Regions from separate parts of the Arthrobacter sp. V1I7 genome, predicted to be linked through region 2. Evidence: riboswitches for the same ligand, from Rfam matches in the RefSeq annotation. Region 2 holds a riboswitch; the other holds the start of a gene.
What was found. Region 2 has a riboswitch for cyclic di-AMP ahead of QFZ69_RS18070 (hypothetical protein). Riboswitches for the same ligand answer to the same signal wherever they lie in the genome.
Positions count from the first base shown of each region.

Region 1: it holds a riboswitch for cyclic di-AMP, as region 2 does, so the genes downstream of both, QFZ69_RS17290 (M23 family metallopeptidase) here and QFZ69_RS18070 (hypothetical protein) in region 2, are expected to answer to the same signal.

Region 1 covers NZ_JAUSYS010000001.1:3,772,040-3,777,551, forward strand. The annotation lists gene QFZ69_RS17285 (NlpC/P60 family protein) at 104-853, opposite strand; cyclic di-AMP (ydaO/yuaA leader) riboswitch at 1,162-1,355, opposite strand; gene QFZ69_RS17290 (M23 family metallopeptidase) at 1,464-2,285, opposite strand; cyclic di-AMP (ydaO/yuaA leader) riboswitch at 2,290-2,508, opposite strand; gene QFZ69_RS17295 (metal-dependent transcriptional regulator) at 2,654-3,355, opposite strand; gene serC (phosphoserine transaminase) at 3,668-4,798, shown strand; gene QFZ69_RS17305 (MFS transporter) at 4,841-5,512, opposite strand, start outside.
Region 2 covers NZ_JAUSYS010000001.1:3,938,990-3,944,501, forward strand. The annotation lists gene QFZ69_RS18060 (response regulator transcription factor) at 1-682, shown strand, start outside; gene QFZ69_RS18065 (HAMP domain-containing sensor histidine kinase) at 686-2,272, shown strand; cyclic di-AMP (ydaO/yuaA leader) riboswitch at 2,533-2,689, shown strand; gene QFZ69_RS18070 (hypothetical protein) at 2,690-3,505, shown strand; gene QFZ69_RS18075 (VOC family protein) at 3,678-4,055, opposite strand; gene upp (uracil phosphoribosyltransferase) at 4,153-4,788, opposite strand; gene QFZ69_RS18085 (phosphatase PAP2 family protein) at 4,801-5,512, opposite strand, start outside.

The DNA of each region.
Region 1 (5,512 bases), 170 kb from region 2:
CAGTGCGCGTGTCTGCCGGACGACCACGGCCGCAACCGCAAAGAGGACCCCCGCCACAAGGCGGAGGTCCTCTCAATGCTGGAGACCGGTGGTATCTCGGTGCTTAGCCGCCGACGCGGATGAAGACCGGGCCGGAACCCACGTTGGCGCTGTACAGCGCGGTTGTTCCGCCGTTCCAGCCGCCGTGGACGGCCATGCCGTTGCCCACGTACACAGCGATGTGGGGCATGCCGACGCCACCGTTCTTGTAGTACGCGAGGTCGCCCGGGCGAGCCTCAGCCGCGCCCACGGTGCGGCCAAGGGACAGGTAGCCGGCCGGCCAGCCGTGGAAGTTGACGCCCGCGGCAGCCAGGGCGTTCGAGGCCAGGCGCGTGCAGTCCTGCGACACGCCGATCTGGGCGTAGGCGGCGGCAGCGATCGCTGCGCCGCTGCCGCTGGCAACGGACAGTCCCTGCGTGGTGGCCGAGGCGCCGGAGGCAGCCTGGGTGCCGGCTGCAGAATTGGAATCCTGGACCTTGAGGACCGGCTTCGCAGCCTCGACGGCCGGAGCCGGCGAGGTGGAAACGGCCGGCTTCTCGTACGAGATGGCAATGGTTGATGCTGCCGAAATCGTTGCCGGAGTGGCGGACTGGATTTCGAGGGCGGAAGCCGAGGTGGATTCGCGCTGAACGTTGGTCTCGGCAGCGTTGGCTGCGATACCGCTGGTCAGGACGAGGCCGGAAGCGGCTGCTACGACTGCAGCCTGGCGGCCCATGGTGCCAGCGTTCTCGCCGACAGCCTTGGCAATGACAGCAAGCGAGCCGGTCTTGGTGACCTCGGCGCGGTGCCGTGCAGAGTTCGCACGAGTAGTCATTAAGTTCTCTCTTTCGTGATCCTTGGACCGCGCTTTCAGGCGCGGAGTAAGGACGCTCCGGCATCTTGGGGGTACGCCGGATCGCCCCGAAATGGGTTACTTAGCGAAGGGTGTACTGCGAAGACGCGCCAAAAGCGGGAACTGCGTGCAGGTGCGTGGCCTGCGGGCCGGACTCAGTAGAGATCGAGTCGGCGGAGTGAGATCCGTTCCGGGCGCCGGCAAGGGCAGCACGGGACTTGGATTTCAGCGGGCTCAACAGAGCCGCGCCAGCGCGCAGGCGCGCAGCATTGTGGCGTGAAGACACGAAAGTAGCCTCTCCCAATGCCTACGAGGTGAGCTGTCGGATTCGGATGGGAGTCACCCGGCCGCGCTGCTTCCTGGGAAGCTTTGCGACTTAACCCCAAGGTCTTCTTGCGAAGACCAAAATTGGTTCCCCCGCCCCTGCCAGACGATGTCATGCGAAAGGACCTTGAGCGGTGGCAGAGTTAGGCAATCCACTCAAGAGCGCCAACTTCGGAGAAGTTGGCGTGGTTCAAACGTTACCGCAATAGGGATGCAATGTCACATTCAGATCACGGCGTGTCGCAATAATGTGAGAGTCATCACTCGGCTAGAGCCAGCCGGTGGGGTCGACGACGTCGCCGTTGACCATCACTTCAAAGTGCAGGTGGCAGCCCGTGGACGCGCCGGTAGTGCCACTCATCGCCACAACGTCACCGCGGGAGACCTGCTGGCCAACGCGCACGCTGGATGAGGACAAGTGGTTGTACGTGGTCTCCAGGCCGTTGCCGTGGTCGATCACCACGCGGTTGCCGCCGCCGAAGGGGTGCCAGCCGGTGAACGTGACGCTGCCGCTGGCAGCGGCCAGGACTGCCGTTCCGCATTGCGCGGCGTAGTCCTGGCCCCGGTGGAACTCGCCGGAGCCGCCGGTGATGGGACTGACCCGGTAACCGAAAGGCGATGCTGTCACCATCTTGTCCATGGGCGCGCCGAGGCTCCCGGAGGAGGCGGCGCGGGTGATGCTTCCCGCTGACTGGGCGCTCAGCAGCTGCTTGAGTTTTCCGTCGGGGTCGCCCTTGGTGGTCACGGCGGTGCGGCTGAAGTCGATCTTTGCGGCGGAAGCGGCGGTCACGTCAGGCTGCGAGGCGGCGGCGATCGCACTCGAGGCGCCTCCGTCGGTGGCCATGACCGGGCCGGTGGCGGGAACTGTAACCGTCAAGACCAGACCGGTAGCGGCCAGGGCGATGCCGGCCCGCTGCCCCACGCCACTGGCGGCGGCAAAGTCCGTTACCTGCCGGAACGGGCTCCGGCGGCCGCGGCGTTCATCGCGGTGCGCATCACGCGGGCGGTCCGTCAAAACGACGACGGCCGGGCGCGGCTCCGGAGCGGGGCCGGTCGCACGACGACGGCCCCGGGTGGTCTGGGTGGTCAAGAACGGTTCCTCTCTGGATAGCCTGCGGAGTTAGCTGTCGGATTCGGGTCAGAGAGATCAAAGACCCGGTCCGCCGTGAACAAGCATCCAGACACAGGGGAATTCAGAAGAGTCCCTCGGTGGAGTGTGCTTGCCGCTGACGGACTTCACCCCAAGGCTGTTCGGAAACAGCCGGAAGTGGTTCCCCCGCCTCTGCCAGAAGGTGATTCGGCGACTGATCCGCTGGCAGAGCTCGGCTTCGGATCAGATAACGCTTTGGTATCGGTACTGGTCATTAACTATAGGCGATTAAGGCACCTAGTAATAATCCCGTTATCTTCCATGTGCACAACTCATGGGTGGTCCCACGAGCAACGAGTCACGGCTGGTTAACCGACGGTAACAAAGACGTGGGCGGCGACCTCTGGGGGCAGTTCGAGGGCGCCCTCGATATCCGGCACCCGGACCGAAATGTACTCCCCGACGCGCTCCAGGGACACGAGTGCACCGGGACGAATGCCGCCTTCGTCCAGCTGGACGAGCAGTTCGGGTTCCACCTGGATGGGCTCGGCGAGCCGGTTCACCGTAATCCGGGAACCGGCGCCGTAGCCGGTCATCGCCTCGAGCAGGTTCACGACGCCGACGCCGACTGCGTACGGCTGGGACGGCAGGCCGCCGAGCTCCGCGAGCCCGGGGATCGGGTTTCCGTAGGGAGAAACGGTCGGGTGGTTGAGCATCTCGAAGATCCGCCGCTCCACCCGCTCACTCATCACGTGCTCCCAGCGGCAGGCTTCCTCGTGGACGTAGGCCCAGTCGAGGCCGATGACGTCGGCCAGAAGCCGCTCGGCCAGGCGGTGCTTGCGCATGACCCCGATGGCCCGTTTCCGGCCCGTTTCGGTCAGTTCAAGGTGCCGGTCCCCGGAAACAACCACCAGGCCGTCCCGTTCCATCCGGCCGACGGTCTGCGAGACCGTGGGTCCGGAGTGGCGCAGCCGTTCGGCGATGCGGGCGCGGAGGGCGACAATGTTCTCTTCTTCAAGTTCCAGAATGGTCCGCAGATACATCTCGGTTGTATCGATCAGATCCGTCATTGAGTTCAGCTCCTCGAGCGCCGTCCTTGCGTCATTTCCACCGTACCGCGTGCCGATGCGCGCGGCGTGCCTTGGCGGGGTCCGCCGTACGTTCGCAGCACAGCCTAGCCTATTTTGAATTACTCCGGATAATCACCGGCTCTCCCCGACGGCCTCCGGCTGCGTGCACACGTCTCAATGACCGGACTATGACGGCCCCATTTCCCGCCCGCGCGCGGCAGTCAGGCAGAATGAAAAGGAGGCTTCGTTGCAGCCACCCCTGCCGGGCCGCCCCCAAGCCACGCTTTGTACCAGCCGAAAATTGGAGCCCCTGTGAGCGACACCAGCATCACGATTCCCGCAAATCTCCTCCCCAAGGACGGCCGGTTCGGCGCCGGACCGTCCAAGGTCCGTCCGGAACAGATGGATGCCCTCTCGGCTGCCTCGGCGACGCTGCTGGGAACTTCGCACCGCCAGGCTCCGGTCAAGAACCTCGTGGGCTCGGTCCGGAACGGCCTCAGCGAGTTCTTCCGCGCCCCCGAGGGCTATGAGGTCGTCCTTGGCGTCGGCGGTTCCACCGCGTTCTGGGACATCGCCAGCTTCGGACTGGTGGAGAGCAAGGCCCAGCACCTTTCGTTCGGCGAGTTCGGCTCGAAGTTTGCCGCGGCCACCAACAAGGCGCCGTTCCTGGCGGACTCCTCCATCATCAAGTCCGAGCCCGGCACCCGTCCGGCGGCGCGGGCGGAGGCCGGCGTCGACGTGTATGCGTGGCCCCAGAACGAGACCTCAACCGGCGTGGCCGCCCCGGTCCGGCGCGTGGCCGGCGCCGATGAGGGTGCCCTCGTGCTGGTCGACGCCACCTCCGCGGCCGGCGGACTCGACGTCGACGTGGCCGAAGCGGATGTGTACTACTTCGCCCCGCAGAAGAATTTCGCGTCCGACGGCGGCCTGTGGCTTGGCCTCTTCTCCCCCGCCGCCCTGGAGCGTGCGGCACGGATCAAGGCCAGCGGCCGCTGGATCCCGGACTTCCTGGACCTGCAGACGGCGATTGACAACTCCCGCCTGAACCAGACCTACAACACCCCGGCACTGGCAACCCTGATCACCCTGGACGCCCAGACGCAGTGGCTCAACTCCAACGGCGGCCTGGACTTTGCCACCGGCCGGACCACGGACTCGGCCGGGCGGATCTACCGCTGGGCCGAAGCCTCCGACTACGCCACCCCGTTCGTGGCCAAGGCCGAGGACCGTTCCAATGTGATCGCCACGATCGACTTTGACGACTCGATAGACGCCGCGGCCATCGCCAAGGTGCTGCGGGCCAACGGCATCGTGGACACCGAGCCCTACCGGAAGCTGGGACGCAACCAGCTGCGCATCGCCACGTTCGTCGCGATCGAACCGGACGACGTTTCGGCGTTGCTCGAATGCATCGATTTCGTCGTCGCGGAGCTGAAGAAGTAGCTCAGCGCTCAACTCAATGCTTCAGCGTTCCAACTCAGCGCTTCAGCGTTCGACGGCGTCGTCCGGGTTTGACTCCCGGCCGACGCCGTCCGCGTCGGTACGGGCGCGCGGAGCGCCGGATTCGAGGCGGAAATGGTGCATCGCCGGGGCCCGGCGGTCGAACCGGATCCTCAGCTGGCGGGCGCGGACGATCCAGACCAGGCCGATCACGGCGGCGAGGACGCCGGCTGCTGCCGCGACGCCCATCGACCAGCGGGGACCGGCGACGTTCGCCACCCAGCCCACCAGCGGGGCGCCGATCGGCGTGCCACCCATGAAGATCGCCATGTAAAGTGCCATCACCCGCCCCCGCATAACGGGGTCCGTCGTCGTCTGGACGTAGCCGTTGGCGCTCGTCATCATGGTGATCGCGAAGAGCCCCACCGGCACCAGCGCCACCCCGAACCAGAAATAGTCGGGGGCGAGCGCGGCGATGCCGGAGGCCACGCCGAACGCGCCGGCTGCCCCGAAAATGATCCGCAGCCTGGGCTTGCCCCGTCCGGCCGAGAGCAGCGCGCCGGCAACCGAGCCGATCGCCATGATCGAATTCATCAGCCCGAAGGCGCTGGCATCGAGGCCGAACTCGGTGCCGACCATCGCCGCGATGAACAGCACGAAGTTCAGCCCCAGGGTCCCCACGATGAAGACCGCGACCAGCACCACGACGATGTCGGG
Region 2 (5,512 bases):
CCCCATCCGTGCTCTTGTGGTGGACGACGAACCGAGCCTGTCCGAGCTCATGAGCATGGGGCTGCGGATGGCCGGCTGGTCCGTGGCCGTCGCCGCCGACGGGCCCGAAGCGGTCAAGCTCGCCAAAGACTTCCGCCCCGACGTGCTGGTGCTGGACGTCATGCTTCCCGGGTTCGACGGCGTCGAACTGCTCGGCCGGATCCGAGCCTTCGCACCGGAGATCCCAGCCCTGTTCCTGACCGCCAAAGACGACGTCCACGACCGGATCATCGGCCTCGCAGCCGGCGGTGACGACTATGTCACCAAACCCTTCAGCATGGAGGAAGTCCTGCTGCGCTTGCACCGGCTGGTGCAGCGATCCGGCGTGGCGGCCATGGACTCAGCGGAACTCGTGGTCGGTGACCTCGTGCTCAATGTCGACACCCGGGAAGTTACCCGGTCAGGCGAGGAACTGCACCTCACGGCAACGCAGTTCGAACTGCTGCGCTATCTCATGGAGAACCCCAAACGCGTCATCAGCAAAGCGCAGATCCTGGACCGGGTCTGGGATTACGACTTCGGCGGCCAGGCCAACATCGTCGAGCTGTACATTTCCTATCTCCGCAAGAAAATCGACGTCAACCACCCGCCGATGATCCATACCGTGCGCGGCGCAGGCTACGTCCTGAAGCCGGCGGACTGATCCGTGTCCGACATCTCCGGTAAGGTCCGCACTCCCGGGCGCAATTGGCGGGACCCCGCCACCTGGCATCTGCGCACCCGGCTGGTCCTGGTCGCCATGGCGCTGCTGGTGGCCATCTGTGGTGCCATCGGGCTGTTCAGCTATGCCTCCATGGATTCGTTCCTGACCCGCCAGTTGGACGTACGCCTTGGACAGGTTTCACGGATTTCCAACGACGCTGGTCGCCCCCCGGCCGGCAACCCCGGAGGCAGGCCGGATCCCTTGGAAGCCAGGGGCCAAGGGATCGGTACGTTGACGGCCCGTATCGCCGGCAGCGCGGTCAGCAGTGCCGGCTTCCTCGCCGGGGACGCCACCCGGAAAAGCCTCTCGCCCGACGACGAACAGGTCCTCCTCGCGCTCCTTCCCGACGGCGTCCCTGTCGACCGGACACTCTCCTCCGGTGCGTACCGGCTCTCGGCCGTGCAATCCCCCCAAGGTGACGTCATCGTGACCGGACTGCCACTGGCCGAAAAGCAGAACACCCTGTCCTCGCTCGTGTGGACCATGGTGGTGGTATCCGCCGGCGGCCTCGTTCTCATCGGCCTCGCCGGCACCGTACTCATCCGCCGCACCATGAAGCCGCTGGAAAAGTTGTCGGAGGTGGCCACGAAGGTTTCCCGCCTCCCGCTCGACGCCGGTGAGGTGGCATTGGCGGTACGGGTTCCGGCGTCGGCTGCCCATCCCGGCACGGAAGTAGGCAGCGTGGGCCACGCGCTGAACCAGATGCTGGACAACGTCTCCAAGGCACTGGAGGCGCGGCAGCACAGCGAAATGAAAGTGCGCCAGTTCGTGGCCGACGCCTCGCACGAGCTGCGGACCCCGCTGACGGCCATCCGCGGCTACACCGAGCTGATGCGGATGACCGAGCACTTCACCCCGGACGGTGCGAAGTCCCTGGCCCGGGTGCAAAGCCAGTCCGAGCGGATGACTGCACTGGTTGAGGACCTGCTGCTGCTGGCCCGCCTGGATGAGGGGCAGCCGCTCAAGCTCAGCGACGTGGACCTGACCCAGCTGGCGATCGAAACGGTCAGCGACGAAAAGGTCATGGCGCCGGACCACGCCTGGCGGCTGGAACTCCCGGAGGAACCGGTGGTGGTCCGTGGCGACTCCACGCAGCTCCACCAGGTTCTGGCGAACCTGCTGTCCAACGCCCGCAAGCACACCGCCCCCGGGACGACGGTGGTCACGGGCGTGATGCGTGCAGCCGACGGGAGCGCGGTGGTCACGGTGACCGACAACGGCGACGGGATCCCCGCCGAATTTTTAAGCCAGGTCTTTTCACGCTTCGCCCGCGCGGATGCCGCCCGGAAAAACCCGGCGGTTACGACGGCGACAGCCGGCGGTGCCGGCAGGTCCGTCGGCTCCGGGACGGCGGGCGGACCGGGAGCTCAGACCATGGCCCCGGCGCCCACGGCCGAGGGGACCAGCGGGCTGGGCCTGTCGATCGTGCAGTCGATCGTTGAAGCCCACGGAGGCAGCGTCGAAGTCAGCTCCCGACCGGGCCGGACCGAATTTGCCGTACGGCTCCGCGGAGGCCCCCGGCCGTCCTAGTGTGCCCTCTCGGCCACCCCGCAGCCCGCCGCAGGCGCCCGTTTCCACGGTTTCGTGCCGCCCGGCTTGCGGTGCCTCGGATGGGCAGCAGTGCACCGTCGAATCGGCGCGCAGTCCCGGCAGCGGAGGAGCGCAAGGCGACACACCGCCGCCGTGTGTTCCGTTATCCAAATGTGACGTACGTATGAAACTCCTGTACGGTCGATAGAGTGCGGCCGGAACTGGAGCCGCATATCCGGATGACGCCCAACTCTGCCGCCTCCCGGAAACCGCTGGACCAGGCAGAGGCGGGGAACCCAGAGTTCCCGGGCAGCCTGCATCCAGGCACCCTTGGGGTTAAGCCGACACGTGAGAATCCGTGCGGCCGGATTTCTCATCCGCACCCGACAGCTAACTCCGTAGGCGTTGAGAGGCATCATGACTGAATTCAAGCTACAAACGCGCCGTGACGGCGATGCAGGCACGCCCCGCCGTGCCGATTCCCGCCATCGCGCCGATCCAGCCCAGCCCATCCCGGCCCGGTCCCGGTTTGCCAAAGGCGTCGGTTACACCGGGCGTCGGGCCGCCGTCGTCGCCACCGCCTGCGCGGTCCTCCTCGGAGTCGGCGCGGCCGGACAGGCTGCCGAGTCCAGCCATTCCAGCGCCGGCAATGCCGGCGCGTCCGCCATCGCGGCCGACCTGCTGACGCCCCTCGACTTCGAACGGGTCCGCGCCGACGCACCGTCGCCGGCGCCTTCGGCGGCAGCTCTCCCGGCACCTTCGGCTGCGGCCAGCGTAGAAGCCCCCGCCACGGCGGAACAGCCAGCCGTAGCGCCGGCCCCCGCCGCCGAAGCCGCTCCTGCCGCCGCGCCGGCACCAGCCGCGGCACCAGCGCCGGCGCCGGCACCGGCCCCGGCCCCTGAAGCGGCAAAGCCCGTTGCCGTCGACGACCCCGCCGGGGCGCAGGCATATGCCGCAGCCCAGCTGGGTTCCTACGGGTGGGCCGCCGACCAGATGCCGTGCCTGGCGAAACTCTGGACCAAGGAGTCGGACTGGAAGACCACCGCCACGAACCCCAGCAGCGGCGCCTATGGCGTGGTCCAGTCCCTGCCCGCCGAGAAGATGGCGAGCGCCGGCGCGGACTACCGGACAAATTATCGGACCCAGATCAATTGGGGCCTCGACTACATCAAGCAGCGGTACGGCTCCCCGTGCGGGGCCCTGAACTTCCACTACGCGCACAACTGGTACTAAACCGCAAGGCACTGCCCGCCCGCACAACAGCATCAGAACGCCCCGGATCCCCGCGATCCGGGGCGTTCCTGCTACTGGGGCGTCCGTGGCCGGCGCCGTCCCACGTGCACGGCACCCGCACGGCCCGGCTACAGCCCTCGTCAGGGCCGCCGCCCTTAGGGCCGGGGGAGGTCTAGCCGTCGGGCCGGTTGGGGAGGTACTGCACGGCCCATTTGTTGCCGTCGGGGTCGGCGAAATAAACGAAGTGCCCCCAGTCCTGGATATCGACGTCGCTGACGTCCACGCCGTTGTCCTTGAGCTGTTTGTGCGCGGCCTGGATGTCGCTGACGACGAGCTGCAGGCTGGGGGCGGTGCCCGGCGGCGCGTCGTTGAGGCCCTCGCCGATGGCGATCGAGCAGCCGGAGCCCGGCGGGGTCAGCTGGACGAAGCGGAGGCCCTCCACGGGCCGCTCGTCGTAGTCGGCGTTGAAGCCGACCTTGTTGACATAGAAGTCCTTGGCACGGTCCACATCGGACACCGGGACAAACACGAGTTCAAGTTTCCAGTCCATGGGGGTCAGGCTAGTCCCGGGGCGGTGCTGTGCGGAACCCCCGGTGGCCCGCAGGCGGCGCAGAGCACCGGCCCGCGGCACGGCTTGGTGTGGCTAGTCAGCCGGCGATGCCGTAGAGGCGGTCGCCGGCGTCGCCCAGGCCGGGCACGATGTACGACTTCTCGTTGAGCTTCTCATCGATCGACGCGAGCACAATCGTCACGTTGGCGTCCGCGAGTTGTTCCTCCAGCTTCGCCAGCCCTTCGGGGGCGGCGAGCAGGCAGATGCAGGTGACGTCGGAGGCGCCGCGCTTGAAGAGGAACTTGATGGCCTCGCGCAGGGTTCCGCCGGTGGCCAGCATCGGGTCCAGGACGAAGATCTGGCGGTCCGTGAGGTCCTCGGGGAGTCGCTCGGCGTAGGTGATGATGTCCAGCGTTTCCTCGTCCCGGGCCATGCCCAGGAAACCGACCTCGGCGGTGGGGACCAGCTTGGTCATGCCCTCGAGCATGCCGAGTCCGGCGCGGAGGATGGGAACCACCAGCGGGGTGGGCTTCGTGAAGGCCGTGCCGATGGTGGTGCTGACCGGCGTCTCGATGGTCACGGGCTGGGTGCGCACCTCACGGGTGGCCTCATACGCCAGGAGCGTGACGAGCTCTTCCGTGAGCTGCCGGAAGACCGGGGACGGGGTGTTCTTGTCCCGCAGAACGGTGAGCTTATGGGCGACCAGCGGGTGGTCGACAACGAGAGTGCGCATCCGTCAAAACTATCACCCGGCCGCCGGGGATCTGCCCGAGGGTCCCGGCGTATCGGGATCGTCCGTTTCGATGGGACGGCTGCTGCCGGAGCCGCCGCTAGCCACAGTTTCGCCGTCGTTGAGGTGGGCTGGGTGATCAAACGTGGGTGCCGGACCCACGTGTTCCCGGTGTCGCAGGGCGTGGAAGAGCCTGTGGGCCAGGATCACGATCCCCACCCAGGCCAGCCCCAACGCCCACCCGATGATGACGTCCGTCATCCAGTGATGGCCGAGGTAGACCCGGCTCATGCCCATCCCGCCGATGAAGATCACACCCGCGGCGATCATGCCGATGTGGGCAAGCGTACGTTTCACCTGCAGGCAGGCGAGGTACACCACCAGCCCGATCACCACCGTGGTGTTGAGGGTGTGGCCGCTGGGGAACGACGGCGAGTTCTCGTAGGGCGCCACAGCGTCGGCGTGGTCCGGGCGGTTCCGGCCGATCAGTTTCTTGCCCAGCGTGGTGGCCGTGGTGGAGACAGCGGCAGCGCCTCCGATCAGGATCAGCGGCCGCCAGGTCCGGGAGGCCCAGGTCAGCCAGGCCGTGAGGATGCTGGCCAGGATGGGCATGCCGGTTCCGCCGCCGATGTTGGTGAACCCTGTGACGAAGGAGTCCAGCCCGGGGCTGCGCAGCTGTTCCATGAAGGCCAGGGTCGGCCTGTCCAGATTGGCCAGACCGGCATCG